DNA from 4 places in the Frateuria sp. GZRR33 genome. Region 1 is predicted to be linked to each of the others. Evidence: predicted binding sites of a transcription regulator. Region 1 holds the regulator's gene; each other region holds the start of a gene.
The links. Region 1 encodes sigma-54, which starts transcription at its own class of promoters, with help from an activator protein. Its sites were predicted from a motif close to TGGCACGNGCNTTGC; they were not measured.
Positions count from the first base shown of each region.

Region 1 (3,205 bases):
CAGAAACGCTACCGCTCGCGCCAGGTCGTGCGCGATTTCGGTTTTTCGATCCGCCAGGGCGAAGTGGTCGGCCTGCTCGGCCCCAACGGTGCCGGCAAGACCACCTGCTTCTACATGGTGGTGGGCCTGGTCGAGGCCGACGGCGGCACCATCCGGCTGGACCGGCAGGACATCACCGGGCTGCCCATGCACGCCCGCGCCCGGCTGGGCATCGGCTATCTGCCGCAGGAGGCCTCGGTGTTCCGCCGGCTCTCGGTGGCCGACAACATCATGGCGGTGCTGGAGCTGCGCGAGGGCCTCACCGCCCGCCAGCGCAACGAACAGCTCGAAGGCCTGATGGACGAGCTGAAGATCGCCCACATTGCCGGCCAGAAAGGCATCAGCCTTTCCGGCGGCGAGCGCCGCCGCGTGGAGATTGCCCGCGCGCTGGCCGCACAGCCGCGCTACATGCTGCTGGACGAGCCGTTCGCCGGCGTCGACCCGATCTCGGTGGGCGAGATCCAGCGCATCGTGCGCCACCTGAAGGAACGCGGCATCGGCGTGCTGATCACCGATCACAACGTGCGCGAGACGCTGGGCATCTGCGACCGCGCCTACATCCTGAACGACGGTGAGGTGCTCTCGCGCGGCACGCCCGCGCACATCCTTGCCGACGAGAAGGTGCGTGAGGTCTATCTGGGGCGCGAGTTCAAGCTCTGAAGCGGTGATGTGACGCAGGGCCCGCCAGCACCTGCCATCGCTATGGTCGCGTCACACCCGCCGGGGTAGGATGATCCCACGTCCCTCCGCACCGGCTGGCATGAAACCCGGACTCCAGTTCCGACTCAACCAACAGCTCACCCTGACGCCGCAGTTGCAGCAGGCGATCCGGCTGTTGCAGCTGTCGCAGCTGGAGCTGGAAGCGGAACTTCGGCAGATCGCCGAAGGCAACCCGCTGCTGGAGTTCGAGGAAGAATCGGCGGAGCCCGGCGAAACCGAAGAAGAAGGCTTCAGCGCCGCTCCGGCCGAGGCGCCCACCGTCGACCACAACGTGGACGACGGCGCCGACTGGGGCGAGACCGATGGCCCCGCCGAGGCGCCCATCGATTTCTCGCTCGGCAGCAGCGCGCCATCGGGCAGCCGCGGCGAGGAGGACTTCGAACCCCAGAACGCCGCGCCAGAAACCCTGCAGGAACACCTGCTTTGGCAGTTGAACCTGTCGCCCTTCAATACGCGGCAGCGCCTGATCGCCACCGTCATCATCGACGCGCTCAACGCCGACGGCTACCTCGCCGAAGGCATCGAAGGCGTGCTCGCGGCGTTGCCGGCGGACCTCGACGCGGGCGCCGACGAGGTGGAGGCGGTACGCCGGCAGCTGCAGCGGTTCGATCCCACCGGCATCGCCAGCCTCGACCTGCGCGATTGCCTGCGCGTGCAGCTGGAGCAGTTCGATGCGGACACGCCCCAGCGCGGGCTCGCGCTGCAGATCGTCGCCGGCGAACTCGAACTGCTCGCACGCAACGACGTCGCCAAGCTCGCGCGCAAGCTGCGCGCGAGCGAGGAAGAAGTCGCCGCCGCGGCGCTGCTGATCCGCAGCCTCGACCCGCGCCCGGGCGCCGCACTCGACGCCACGCCGGTCGAGTACGTGGCGCCGGACGTCTACGCCTACAAGGAAGGCAGCCGCTGGAAGGTGAGCCTCAACCCCGACTGCCAGCCCCGGCTGGGCCTCAACCAGCACTACTGCAGCCTGATCGCGCAGGCGCGCGGCGAGGATGCCAGCTGGATGCGCGGCCAGCTGCAGGAGGCGCGCTGGTTGATCAAGAGCCTGGAATCGCGCGCCGAGACGCTGCTGAAGGTCGCCGACGCGATCGTGCGCCGACAGAGCGCCTTTCTCGACTACGGCCCCGAAGCGATGCACCCGCTGGTCCTGCGCGAGGTCGCCGAGGAAGTCGGCATGCACGAATCGACCATCTCGCGCGTGACCACGCGCAAGTACATCCATACCCCGCGCGGCACGTTCGAACTCAAGTACTTCTTCTCCAGTGGCGTCTCGACCGAGGACGGTGGCGGCGCCTCGGCCACCGCCATCCAGGCGATGATCAAGAAACTCGTCGACGCCGAGGACGCACGCAAGCCGCTGTCCGACCAGGCCCTGGCCGAGGAGCTCAACCGCAAGGGCATCCAGGTGGCCCGCCGCACCGTCGCCAAGTACCGCGAGGCCCTGCGCATCCCCAGTTCCAGCGAGCGCCAGCGCGCTGGCTGACCGTCCCCTGAAACCCAGCACTTGGAACCGGCCCGAACGATCCCATACGAATGAGTGAACCGGCATGCCGCCACGGCATGCGAACCCGCCGCCCCACGGCGGCCCGTAACAGAGGAGGCGCCCCATGCAGTTCCAACTCACCGGCCAGCAGATCGAAGTCACGCCCGCCCTGCGTGCGCATGCCGAGTCCCGGCTCGATCGCCTGACCCGCCTCGACGAAAGGTGCCTGGGCCTGACCATGGTGCTGTCGATCGACAAGCTGCAGCACTGCGCCGACGCCACCTTGAGCACCACGGGTGCCGCGCTTCATGCGGCGGCGTGCGGTGCGGACATGTACGCCTCCATCGACATGGTGTTCGACAAGCTCGCCGCGCAGTTGCGTCGCCATCGCGACAAGGTGACCGACAAGCACCAGCAGGAGGCGCGGGAAGCCCGCCAGATCGGCTGAGCGCCCCCGCCCGGCAAAAAGGCCCGCCCCGGTGGCGGGTCTTTTTTTGCCCGAAGCGACGTGCCCAACATCAAGCCCGCCGCCGCGGCCGCGGGAGGCTGCCGACAGGCGGCTGGGAGCGACTTTGGCGAGCGATATCCGTGTCAGCCCGCCGCAGGGCTTCACCCATCCGCCCCGCAGGCACCTTCCCCGTGAACCGGCAAGGATCCAGCACGCAAGCCAGATACCGCGAGCGCATCGATCGTCCCTGCGACACCCTCTCACCCCCGCCCTCGCCCGCATAGCTGGCACAATGGCGCCCATTGCCATACGGCTGGGAAACCTCTTGGAACGCCTGACCGCACGACAACTCTTCGACGGTGTCCACGAGCGCATGGGCCTGCGCTGGGTGTCGGGCATGCGTGGCGAAGGGCGCGTACTCGAGCCCGGCGCCACCGCCACCCGGCGCCCGTCGCTGATCGGCTACCTGAACGTGATCTACCCCAACAAGGTGCAGATCATCGGTACCGAAGAGC
Region 1 covers NZ_JBHZGK010000002.1:147,199-150,403, reverse strand. Annotated here, with positions in the region: gene lptB (LPS export ABC transporter ATP-binding protein) at 1-699, shown strand, start outside; gene ACFWZU_RS03055 (RNA polymerase factor sigma-54) at 800-2,242, shown strand; gene hpf (ribosome hibernation-promoting factor, HPF/YfiA family) at 2,367-2,690, shown strand; gene hprK (HPr(Ser) kinase/phosphatase) at 3,064-3,205, shown strand, end outside.

Region 2 (3,205 bases), 220 kb from region 1:
CGTTGATGTCGGGCGTGGCGGCGGGCGCGGCGAAGATCAGGGCGAGCATGGGATCAACGCAGCTTGCGCACGCGCTCGGCCGGACTGACCACGTCGGTCAGGCGGATGCCGAACTTCTCGTTGATCACCACCACCTCGCCGTGGGCGACCAGGGTGCCGTTGACGAACACGTCCAGCGGTTCGCCGGCAGCACGGTCCAGTTCCACCACCGAGCCCTGGTTGAGCTGCAGCAGGTTGCGGATGCTGATGCGGGTGCGACCGACCTCCATCGCGACCGTCACCGGCACGTCCAGGATCATGTCCAGGTTGACATCGCCGCCTTCGACGGCAAAGCCGTTCAGGGCGTCGGATTCGATGCGGTCGGCGACCGCGGCGTCATTGGCAGTCATGCGCTTTTCTTCTCTGTGAACTCGCCGGACGCACGCCTCTCGCGTCGGCCGACATGGGTCTGGAACTGGATCGCCGTCTGGCCGTTGGCCTGGCCGTAGCGGCCGCGGAACACCGGCACGTCCTCGGCGAAGACGGTGCAATGCTCGGGCAGCGCCACCGGGATCACGTCGCCCGGGCGCAGCTGCAGGAAGTCGCCGATCGAAAGCTCGGTTTCCAGCAGCAGCGAACTCAGCTCCACCTCGGCGTCGAGCACTTCCTCATGCAGGTGCTCGGTGAATCGGTCATCGCGGTCGGCCAGGTCGCTCTGCACGCCGGCGTCGAGCAGCGTGCGGATCGGCTCGACCATCGCGTACGGCAGCGTCAGGTGGATCTCGCCACCGCCACCGTCGAGCTCGACGTGGAAGCGCGACACCACGACCGTCTCGGTCGGGCTGACGATGTTGGCGAACTGCGGATTGATCTCGGAGTTCATGTACTCGAACTCCAGCGGCAGCACCGGGTTCCACGCCTCGCTCATGGCGCCGAACAGCTCGGTCAGCATGATCTGGATCACGCGGTTCTCGGTCGCGGTGAAGTCGCGCCCCTCGATGCGTGCGTGGAAACGGCCGTCGCCGCCGAAGAAGTTGTCGATCACGGTGAACACCAGCCGCGGCTCGAACACCACCAGCGCGGTGCCTCGCAGCGGCTTGATCTTGACCAGGTTCAGGTTGCTCGGCACGGCCAGGCTGTGCACGTACTCGGCGAACTTGACCATCTTCACGCCCAGCACCGACACCTCGCAGCTCTTGCGCAGGACGTTGAACACGCCCAGGCGGAAAAAGCGCGCGAAGCGGTCGTTGACCATCTCCAGCGTGGGCAGGCGGCCGCGGACGATGCGGTCCTGCTGGGTGAAGTCGTACGCCTGCACCGCCTCGGTGGGCGGCGGCTCGTCCTCGCCGGTGGCGACGCTGCCGCCGGTGACGCCGTCGAGCAGCGCGTCGATTTCGTCCTGGGAAAGCAGGTCGCTCATGGGCGATGCCTCACTGCATCACGAAGCTGGTGAAGTACAGCGCGTCGATGCCCGGCTTGCCGGTGCGCGCCTGGACGATCTTGCGTACCGCGTCCAGCGCCTCGGCCTGCAGCTTCTGTTTGCCAGCCGGGTCGCTGAGGATGGAATAGCTCTGGCGACTGAACAGCATCACCAGCGCGTTGCGCACGACCGGATCGACACCCTTGACGGTGTCCAGCGCGGCCTGGTCGTGCGACATCAGCGTGACGCCGACCTGCAGGTAGCGCATGGCGTCGTCATCGCGGAAATTGACCACGAAGGCCGGGTCCAGCGGCAGGAAGAACTCCGGTTGGGTCTTGGTCGGCGCGACGACACCGCCTTCCTTGTCGGTGGCCGCGGCGGCGGGCTTGTCGTGTCCGCGCGCGGCGAACAGATAGGCGCATGCGCCGGACACCGCCAGCAGCGCCACTACCAGGCCGATCACCAGCGGCGAGCGCTTCTTCTTCGCCGGCGCCACCGCTTCCTGTTCCGTACTTGCCATGCCTCAACCTCGGTTGTCGTTTTTCTTCGGCTGGCACCTGGGGCGCCGCCTTGCACGGGCCTCGTTGCAATCCGCGTGCCACGGCGCAAAGCGTTGGTCCTGCGGGGTTTGCGGCGGGCGTGGCGCTTTCTTGACGCGTGCCGGGGAACGGGCGCGTCGCGATCACGGCGGGCGCCTGGAAATCGGCGGGGGCGTGAAGGGGCGGATGGTGGGTGGGGGGCTTTTCGCAAGGCCTCCCCCATCCGCCCTTCGCGCACCTTCCCCCGTGAACGGGGGAAGGATCGAAACGTGGCGCCCGCGCCCGAGTCCTTCCCCCGCGAACGCGGGAGAGGAAGGATCGAAATCGCGGCGCCCGTGCTCGAGCCCTTCCTGCGAACGCGGGAGGGGAAGGATCGAAGTCGCGGCGCCCGTGCCCGGGTCCTTCCCCCGCGAACGCGGGGGAAGGTGCCGACAGGCGGATGGGGGCGCTTTTGGGCGGGATACCGGACTCACACGGCGGTGCATGCATGCCTGCGTGCGACGAGCACGCTTCGGCGCCTGCACTCAGCGCGAACGGATCTCAGCCCCGTTCACCGTGGACGTAGCCCAAGCGGAGTCGAGGGGGTGAGCCCTCAGGCAAACGTATCGAGCATCCCGAGCGCCGCGACCGGCGCGCTCGCCATTACGGCCGGCTCGGCCTCGATCTCTCCGATCGTCCCGCTCGCCTCGCCGCCGCGCCCGCCTTCACCCTGCTGCTGGCGCTGCCCCACGTCCGCCTGGCCGAGCGTCAGGCCGTGCTGGGCCAGCAACGCGTCAAGCTGTGGCAGCGTCTGCTGGACAGCGTGCACGGCCGCCGGATGCTGCACGGCGAAGCTCACGTCGACGCGGTCGTGGTTCATGCTGACCTTGACGTCGACCGCCCCCAAGTCCTCCGGATGCAGGCGGATGCGCGCCTGCTTGACGTCCTGCAGGCCCAGCCAGACCACGTGCTGGCCCAACTCCTGCGCGAACGCCGGTGTGCCGGCCGGGCTGGCGACACTGAGGCTGTGCGCCGGGGCGACGGTCGTGGCGGCCTCGGGGGCCGGCATCGGGTTGGCGGACAGGCTGCCGAGCTGCGCCAGGTCGATCGGGGCGTCTTTTTGCTCGGCGGGCTTGGCGATCATCGGCGCCAGCGCTTTGGCATCGACGTTGATCGAGGGCCTGGCCGCCGCCGCGGTGGCCGCGGCGGCCGCGGTGTTGGCGAGCAACACCATCGCGGCCGGTGTTTTCACGTCGGCGCCGGCGGTCACCGACTTGTTCGCCGCATG
Region 2 covers NZ_JBHZGK010000002.1:367,946-371,150, reverse strand. Annotated here, with positions in the region: gene fliO (flagellar biosynthetic protein FliO) at 1-49, opposite strand, end outside; gene fliN (flagellar motor switch protein FliN) at 54-389, opposite strand; gene fliM (flagellar motor switch protein FliM) at 386-1,399, opposite strand; gene ACFWZU_RS04070 (flagellar basal body-associated FliL family protein) at 1,410-1,919, opposite strand; gene ACFWZU_RS04065 (flagellar hook-length control protein FliK) at 2,531-3,205, opposite strand, start outside.
Region 2: ACFWZU_RS04070 (flagellar basal body-associated FliL family protein) is a predicted target of sigma-54. The motif match lies at 1,986-2,000, and genes of this name have one in related genera.

Region 3 (3,205 bases), on a different contig from region 1:
GCGGCCTTCGCTGACGTCGAACAGGCTTTCGAAACGGTGGAACGTGCCGTCTTCGAGCCGGCTCAGCAGTTCACCCATGCGCTGGCGCACGCTCAGCGCCTCGCGCTTGATCGCGTGGTGGCCGAAGAGCTCGGCGCGGTGCATTACGTCCTTGAGCGCCAGCAGCATTTCCTTCAGGTCCAGCGGCGGCGGCAGCTTGACCACGTTGCGCTCGCCCACCTCGGCGTGGACCGGCACCGTGTCCCGCTCCACGCGGGGCAGGGTGTCGATGTCCTCGGCCGCCCGCTTGAAACGCTCGTACTCCTGCAGGCGGCGCACCAGTTCGGCGCGCGGGTCGTCCTCGATGCCTTCCTCGGCCGGCGGCCGGGGCAGCAGCAGGCGCGATTTGATCTCGCCCAGGATCGCCGCCATCAGCAGGTATTCCGCCGCCAGTTCCAGCCGCATCACGTCCCGCATCATGTCGATGTATTCCATGTACTGCCGGGTGATCTCGGCAATCGGAATGTCCAGGATGTCCAGGTTCTGGCGGCGGATCAGGTACAGCAGCAGGTCCAGCGGACCCTCGAACGCCTCGAGGAAAACTTCCAGGGCGTCCGGCGGGATGTACAGGTCCTGCGGCATCTGCAGCAACGGTTCGCCGCGCACGACCGCCAGCGGCATTTCCTGCTGCTGGGGAATCGACGCGAAGGCGTCCTGCGACGGTGCGGCCGGCTGCTGCGGTTCTGTGCTCATCAATGCATGTCGTGGGGCCGCTCACGCGGCCGGCAATGCTTTCAAACCTTTCGTCCTGGCCGGGCGGCGCCCTGCGGACGGTGTCCCCTCGTAACCGCGGCTTCGGGCCGACAGTCGGTCAAGCTGGCTTGCCACTTTCGGCACAGCCGTCGCCGCGGTATCGCATGACGAAGCCGCGCCACGGCGGTTCGGTCAGGCGGCTCAGGCGGCCACCAAGGCGTCCGGGCTGGGCATCGGGCCCGAAGCGGACGCAAGACAGGATGGCGACACGGCGCCACGGGCGATTCAAATCGATCTGCCGGGAACCTGGGAAGCATGCCGCGATGGCCGGTATCGACCGGCACGGCGCACGCTGGAACCGGGCATGGCCACAGGTTAGCGGTAGCGTTGCGGCAAGTCCAGTGTGCCCGCCCGCCGGTAGGGCAGCATGTGACACGTTGCGTCGTGCTGCAGCCGAGCGCGGCAGTTCGCTGGCGATACCCGCCAGAGGTGGGATGATGTCGTACCGGCCAAGGAATGGCACGGCATTTGCTTTGCTCGTGATGAGGCGACAGCCTTCGCGCTGTGCGAGCCGGCTCCTGAACGCTGGCGGCTGGCAGGCGGCAACCGGCTGTCGATGAGACGCAGGATGCGTCGTACGATCGCAAGGACGTCACAGGGGTGCAGGTGCCCGCTTGGGGAGCTAGATGACGATCGAAGACAACGTTGCGGATGAGTCGGGCCGGAAGTTCCTGCGGCCCGCGCGCATGCGCATCGAAACCACCGTGCTCATGAGCCACGGGGTGCAGTCACACCCGACCGAACTGGTCGACATTTCCGCGACGGGCGCGCTGCTGCGCCGGCCGCTGGGCTGGCAGGGCGAGCTGGGGCAGGCGTGGGTGCTGGACATGATTTTCGGCCGCGACCTGCACATCCACCTCGAAGCGGTGGTCGCGCGCATTTCCGACCGCCACATCGGCTTTGCCTACTCGCGCATTCCGGAAGACAAGCAGGTGCCACTGTGGAACCTGCTCGGCGGCTACGCCGACATCCTGGAGCATTGGCGGGAGGAGTGAGGCATCGCCCTGCTGTCGCCGTGTGACGACATTGGGGCAGTTACGCGACTGAGCGCCAGCATGCGCAGCCGCGTTGCCCACCCTGGCCCCCGCTCCCCAGGGAAACCGCGCCCCCGCAGCTTCAGGCGGTGGCTGCCTTCTTCGACTCGTTTCGCAGCTCGCGACGAAGGATCTTGCCCACGTTGGACTTCGGCAGCGCGTCGCGGAACTCGATCTGGCGCGGGCGTTTGTAGCCGGTCAGGTTGTCGTGGCAGAACTGCTTGAGCACGTCGGCGGTGAGCGCCGGGTCCTTGCGCACCACGAAAAGCTTCACCACCTCGCCGGAGTGCTCGTCCGGCACGCCCACGGCGGCGACCTCGGCCACGCCGGGGTGCTGCATCACGACGTCTTCGACCTCGTTCGGATATACGTTAAAGCCCGAGACCAGGATCATGTCCTTCTTGCGGTCGACGATGTAGACGTAGCCGTTCTCGTCCATGCGGGCGATGTCGCCGGTGTGCAGCCAGCCGTCGGCGCCGAGCACCTTGGCCGTCTCCTCGGGGCGCTGCCAGTAGCCCTGCATCACCTGCGGGCCGCGCACCATCAGTTCGCCCGTTTCGCCGATCGGCAGCGGCTGGTTCTCTTCCGACCAGATCGCGACATCCGTGGAAGGCACCGGCAGGCCGATGGAGCCGTTGTAGTCCCGCAGGTCCAGCGGGTTGATGCATACCGCCGGCGAGGTTTCGGTCAGGCCGTAGGCTTCGGCGAGCGTGCAGCCGGTGGTCTTCTTCCAGCGCTCGGCCACCGCGCGCTGCACGGCCATGCCGCCGCCCAGGGTCAGGTGCAGGCGGGAGAAGTCCAGTTCCGCGAAGCCGGGCGTGTTGAGCAGGCCGTTGAACAGGGTGTTGACGCCGGTGAGCGCCGTGAAACCGGATTTCTTCAGTTCCTTGACGAAGCCCGGCATGTCGCGCGGATTGGTGATCAGCCAGTTCAGGCCGCCAAGGCGCATGAACACCAGGCCGTTCGCCGTCAGCGAGAAGATGTGGTACAGCGGCAGCGCCGTGATGATCACCTCTTCACCGGGCTTGGCCAGGTCGCCGATCCAGGCGCTGGCCTGCAGCATGTTGGCGACCATGTTGCCGTGGCTCAGCATCGCGCCCTTGGCGACGCCCGTGGTGCCGCCGGTGTACTGCAGGAAGGCGAGGTCGGCGTGGCCCAGCTGCACCTTGGGCATGGGGTGCGATGCGCCTTGCGCCAGTGCGTCGCGGAAGCGCACCGCCTTCGGCAGCGAGTAGGCGGGCACCATCTTCTTGACGTGCTTGAGCACGAAGTTGACCAGCGCGCCCTTGGGGAAGCCCAGCATGTCGCCGATGCCGGTGGTGATGACGTGCTCGACGTGGGTCTGGTCGATGACTTCCTGCAGCGTGGAGGCGAAATTG
Region 3 covers NZ_JBHZGK010000010.1:78,466-81,670, forward strand. Annotated here, with positions in the region: gene ACFWZU_RS13260 (segregation and condensation protein A) at 1-732, opposite strand, end outside; gene ACFWZU_RS13265 (PilZ domain-containing protein) at 1,419-1,787, shown strand; gene ACFWZU_RS13270 (AMP-binding protein) at 1,909-3,205, opposite strand, start outside.
Region 3: ACFWZU_RS13265 (PilZ domain-containing protein) is a predicted target of sigma-54. The motif match lies at 1,250-1,264, and genes of this name have one in related genera.

Region 4 (3,205 bases), 210 kb from region 1:
TCGCTGACCATGCGTCGCGCCAGGCCCACTTTCTGCTCATAACCGATCACCTGCGGGCCCGACAGCCGGTTCCCCTCGTCATCGTCATCGGCAATCCGCACCGAAACCGTAGGCACGTGGCCGGCCGCGGCCAGCGCCGGTTGCGGCGCGCTGCGCAGCAGGCCCTTGAGCAACGGGCGCAGCAGGCCGAACGCGACGATCAGCGCGATCAGCACGCCGATCGCCTGCTTGATGAGGTCCAGCGCACCGGGACGCTGCCACAGCGGCAGCTGTTCGGGCGCATCGGCCGCCGGCGCGGTACGGAAGGCCTGGTTGATCACGCTCACGCTGTCGCCGCGCGAGGAATCGAAGCCGACCGCGTTCTTGGCAAGCTGGGTCAGGTGGTCCAGTTCCTGCGCGGTGAACGGCACGCTGGTGTCGCCCTTGGGGCCGCTCACGGTCTTGTTGTCGACCACCACCGCCACGCTCAGGCGCGCCAGCCGGCCGGCCGGGTCGCTGGTGTGGCTGATGGTGCGGTCCAGTTCGTAGTTGCGGGTGGCGCTGGAGGAGCTGTCGCCGGTGCTGGTCTGCGCGGTGGCGGCCGCTGGCGCGACCGCAGCCTTGCCGCCGGCGTTGGGGTTGGCGGCAGTCGGCTGCGCGGCCATCACCGGCGGCTGGTTGCTGAGCGCACCGGGCACGCCGCCGTCGGCGGCACTGCCATCGGCGTGGCGTTCGCTGCTGGTCTGCTCGCTGCGCAGCGCGGGATGGTCGTGGTCGAAGGTCTCGCTGGCCTTTTCGGTGGCGCTGAAGTCCAGGTCGACCGACACCTGCGCATGCACCTTGCCCGGGCCGACCAGCGGCGTGAGCAGCTCCTCGATGCGTTGCGCGTAGCTGTTCTCCATCCGCGTGGCCAGGCGCAGGCGGCTGTCGCCCACGGCGGCGGCGCTGTCCGGGTCGCTGCCGGTCAGGAGCTGGCCCTGCTGGTCGATCACCGACACCTGCTTGGCATCGAGGTCCGGCACCGAGGCGGCGACCAGGTGCACGATCGCCGCCACCTGGCTGGCGTCGAGCTGGCGACCGGGATAGAGCGTGACCAGCACCGAGGCGCTGGCCTCGCGGCTGTCGCGGATGAAAGCCGACGGCTTGGCCAGCGCCAGGTGCACGCGCGCGGCGCGCACACCCTGCAGGCTGCCGATGGTGTTGCCCAGGTCGGTCTCGAGCATCTGCTGATAGCGCGTGCGCTCGGCCAGATCGCTCATGCCGAAGGGCGAATCGGCCTGGGGCACGGAATTGGTCGCGGTGCCTTGCGGCAGGCCCTGCCCGGCCAGGCGCAGGCGCACGGCGGCGAGGTCGGACGCCGGCACCATGATCGAGCCGCCGTCGTCGCTGAGCTTGTAGGGCGTGCTGGTGGACTGCAGCGCCTGCGTGATCGCGGCGGCGTCCTGCTGGCCCAGGCCCGCATAGAGCAGGCCCCAGTTGGGACCGCGCGACCACAGCACCACTGCCACGCCGAGCGCCACGGCCGCGGCCATGCCGACCAGCAGCAGCAACTGGCGCGAGGCGGGGCTGCGCGCGAGCTGCTTGAGGTCGAAGCGATTGGCCGGGCTGTCGGTGGTGGCGATGGCGTTGTCAGCCATGGGTACGAATCATCCGTAAAGCGGGAGAGAGAACGTCAGGCCGGTGCTCACACCGGCATGTTCATGATTTCCTTGTAGGCATCGACCAGCTTGTTGCGCACTTCGGTCATCGTGCGCAGCGAGAGGTCGGCCTTCTGGATCGCCACCATCGTGCGGCCCAGGTCCGCGCCCGGATCGCCGCGCTCGAACGCCGCCGCCATCTGTCCGGCCTGCTGCTGGCTCTGCCCCACGCTGCCGATCGATTCCCTCAGCAGCGCACCGAAGTCCGCCTTCGCCGCCGGCGCCGCCCTGAATGCGGTTTCCGCCGGTCGCACCTGGCTGGAAAGCTGGCGCATCTGGGCGAGCAGGTTGTTGACGTCGATGGTGCTCATGTCGGGTTTCCGGCGCGTGGCGGGTTCTTAAGGGGGGTGACTGCACGAGGTGTGCCAGAAGCGGGAATCGCCCGTGGGGATGGGAATCGAAGAGGCGCACACCCTGCGCGGGCAACGATTCCCGATGGACCCTCGCCGATCGACGCGTCGATCAGGCCGCCAGGCTGTTCTGCAGCCCGTACTTGCGCAGCTTTTCCACCAGCGTGGTGCGCTGCATGTGCAGCAGTTTGGCCGCATGGGCGACCACGCCGCCGGTGACGTCCAGCGCCTGACGGATCAGGCCCACTTCGATGTCGGCCAGGTGGTCCTTGAGGTCCAGCCCGCCCTCGGGCAGCAGCGTGGCGTCGGGGGCGACCGCCACGGCGGCGGCCATCGACGCCGGCATCGGCGCGCCGTCCATCATGGCCAGCAGCGAGGCGCCCGGCACTTCCTCCACGGCCTGGCGGCCGCGGTACTTTTCGGGCAGGTCGCTGGCGCGGATCTCGCCGTGCGGATAGAGGATCGCCAGGCGCTCGACCAGGTTGCACAGCTCGCGCACGTTGCCCGGCCAGGCGTACTGGTGCAGCGCGTTCACCGCACCGGCGGAGAAGCGCACGCTGCCCAGGCCGCGGCGGGCCAGGCGCTGGTTGAACTCGTTGATCAGCACCGGCAGGTCGTCCAGGTGCTCGCGCAGCGCGGGCATCTCCAGCGGGAACACCGAGAGGCGGTAGAACAGGTCCTCGCGGAACTTGCCCTCGGCGATCGCCTGCTCCAGGTTGCGGTGGGTGGCGGCGATGATGCGCACGTCGCAGCGCTGGGTCTTGTTGCCGCCGACGCGCTCGTACACGCGCTCCTGCAGCACGCGCAGCAGCTTGACCTGCATGGTCAGGCTCATGTCGCCGATCTCGTCGAGGAACAGCGTGCCGCCCTCGGCCATCTCGAAGCGGCCCTTGCGGGTGCTGATCGCGCCGGTGAAGGCGCCCTTCTCGTGGCCGAAGAGCTCGCTTTCCAGCAACTCGGCCGGGATCGCGCCGCAGTTGATCGCCACGAACGGCTTGTCGCGACGGGGCGAACACTCATGGATGGTGCGCGCGACCATCTCCTTGCCGGTGCCGGACTCGCCCAGCACCAGCACGGACGAGTCGAACGGCGCGACCTGGCGGATCAGCGCGTTGACGCGGCGCATCGGTGCGGATTCACCGACGAAGCGCAGCTCGCCGCGACGGCCGCCGAGCAGGC
Region 4 covers NZ_JBHZGK010000002.1:360,708-363,912, reverse strand. Annotated here, with positions in the region: gene fliF (flagellar basal-body MS-ring/collar protein FliF) at 1-1,616, opposite strand, end outside; gene fliE (flagellar hook-basal body complex protein FliE) at 1,664-1,987, opposite strand; gene ACFWZU_RS04030 (sigma-54 dependent transcriptional regulator) at 2,139-3,205, opposite strand, start outside.
Region 4: fliE (flagellar hook-basal body complex protein FliE) is a predicted target of sigma-54. The motif match lies at 2,030-2,044, and genes of this name have one in related genera.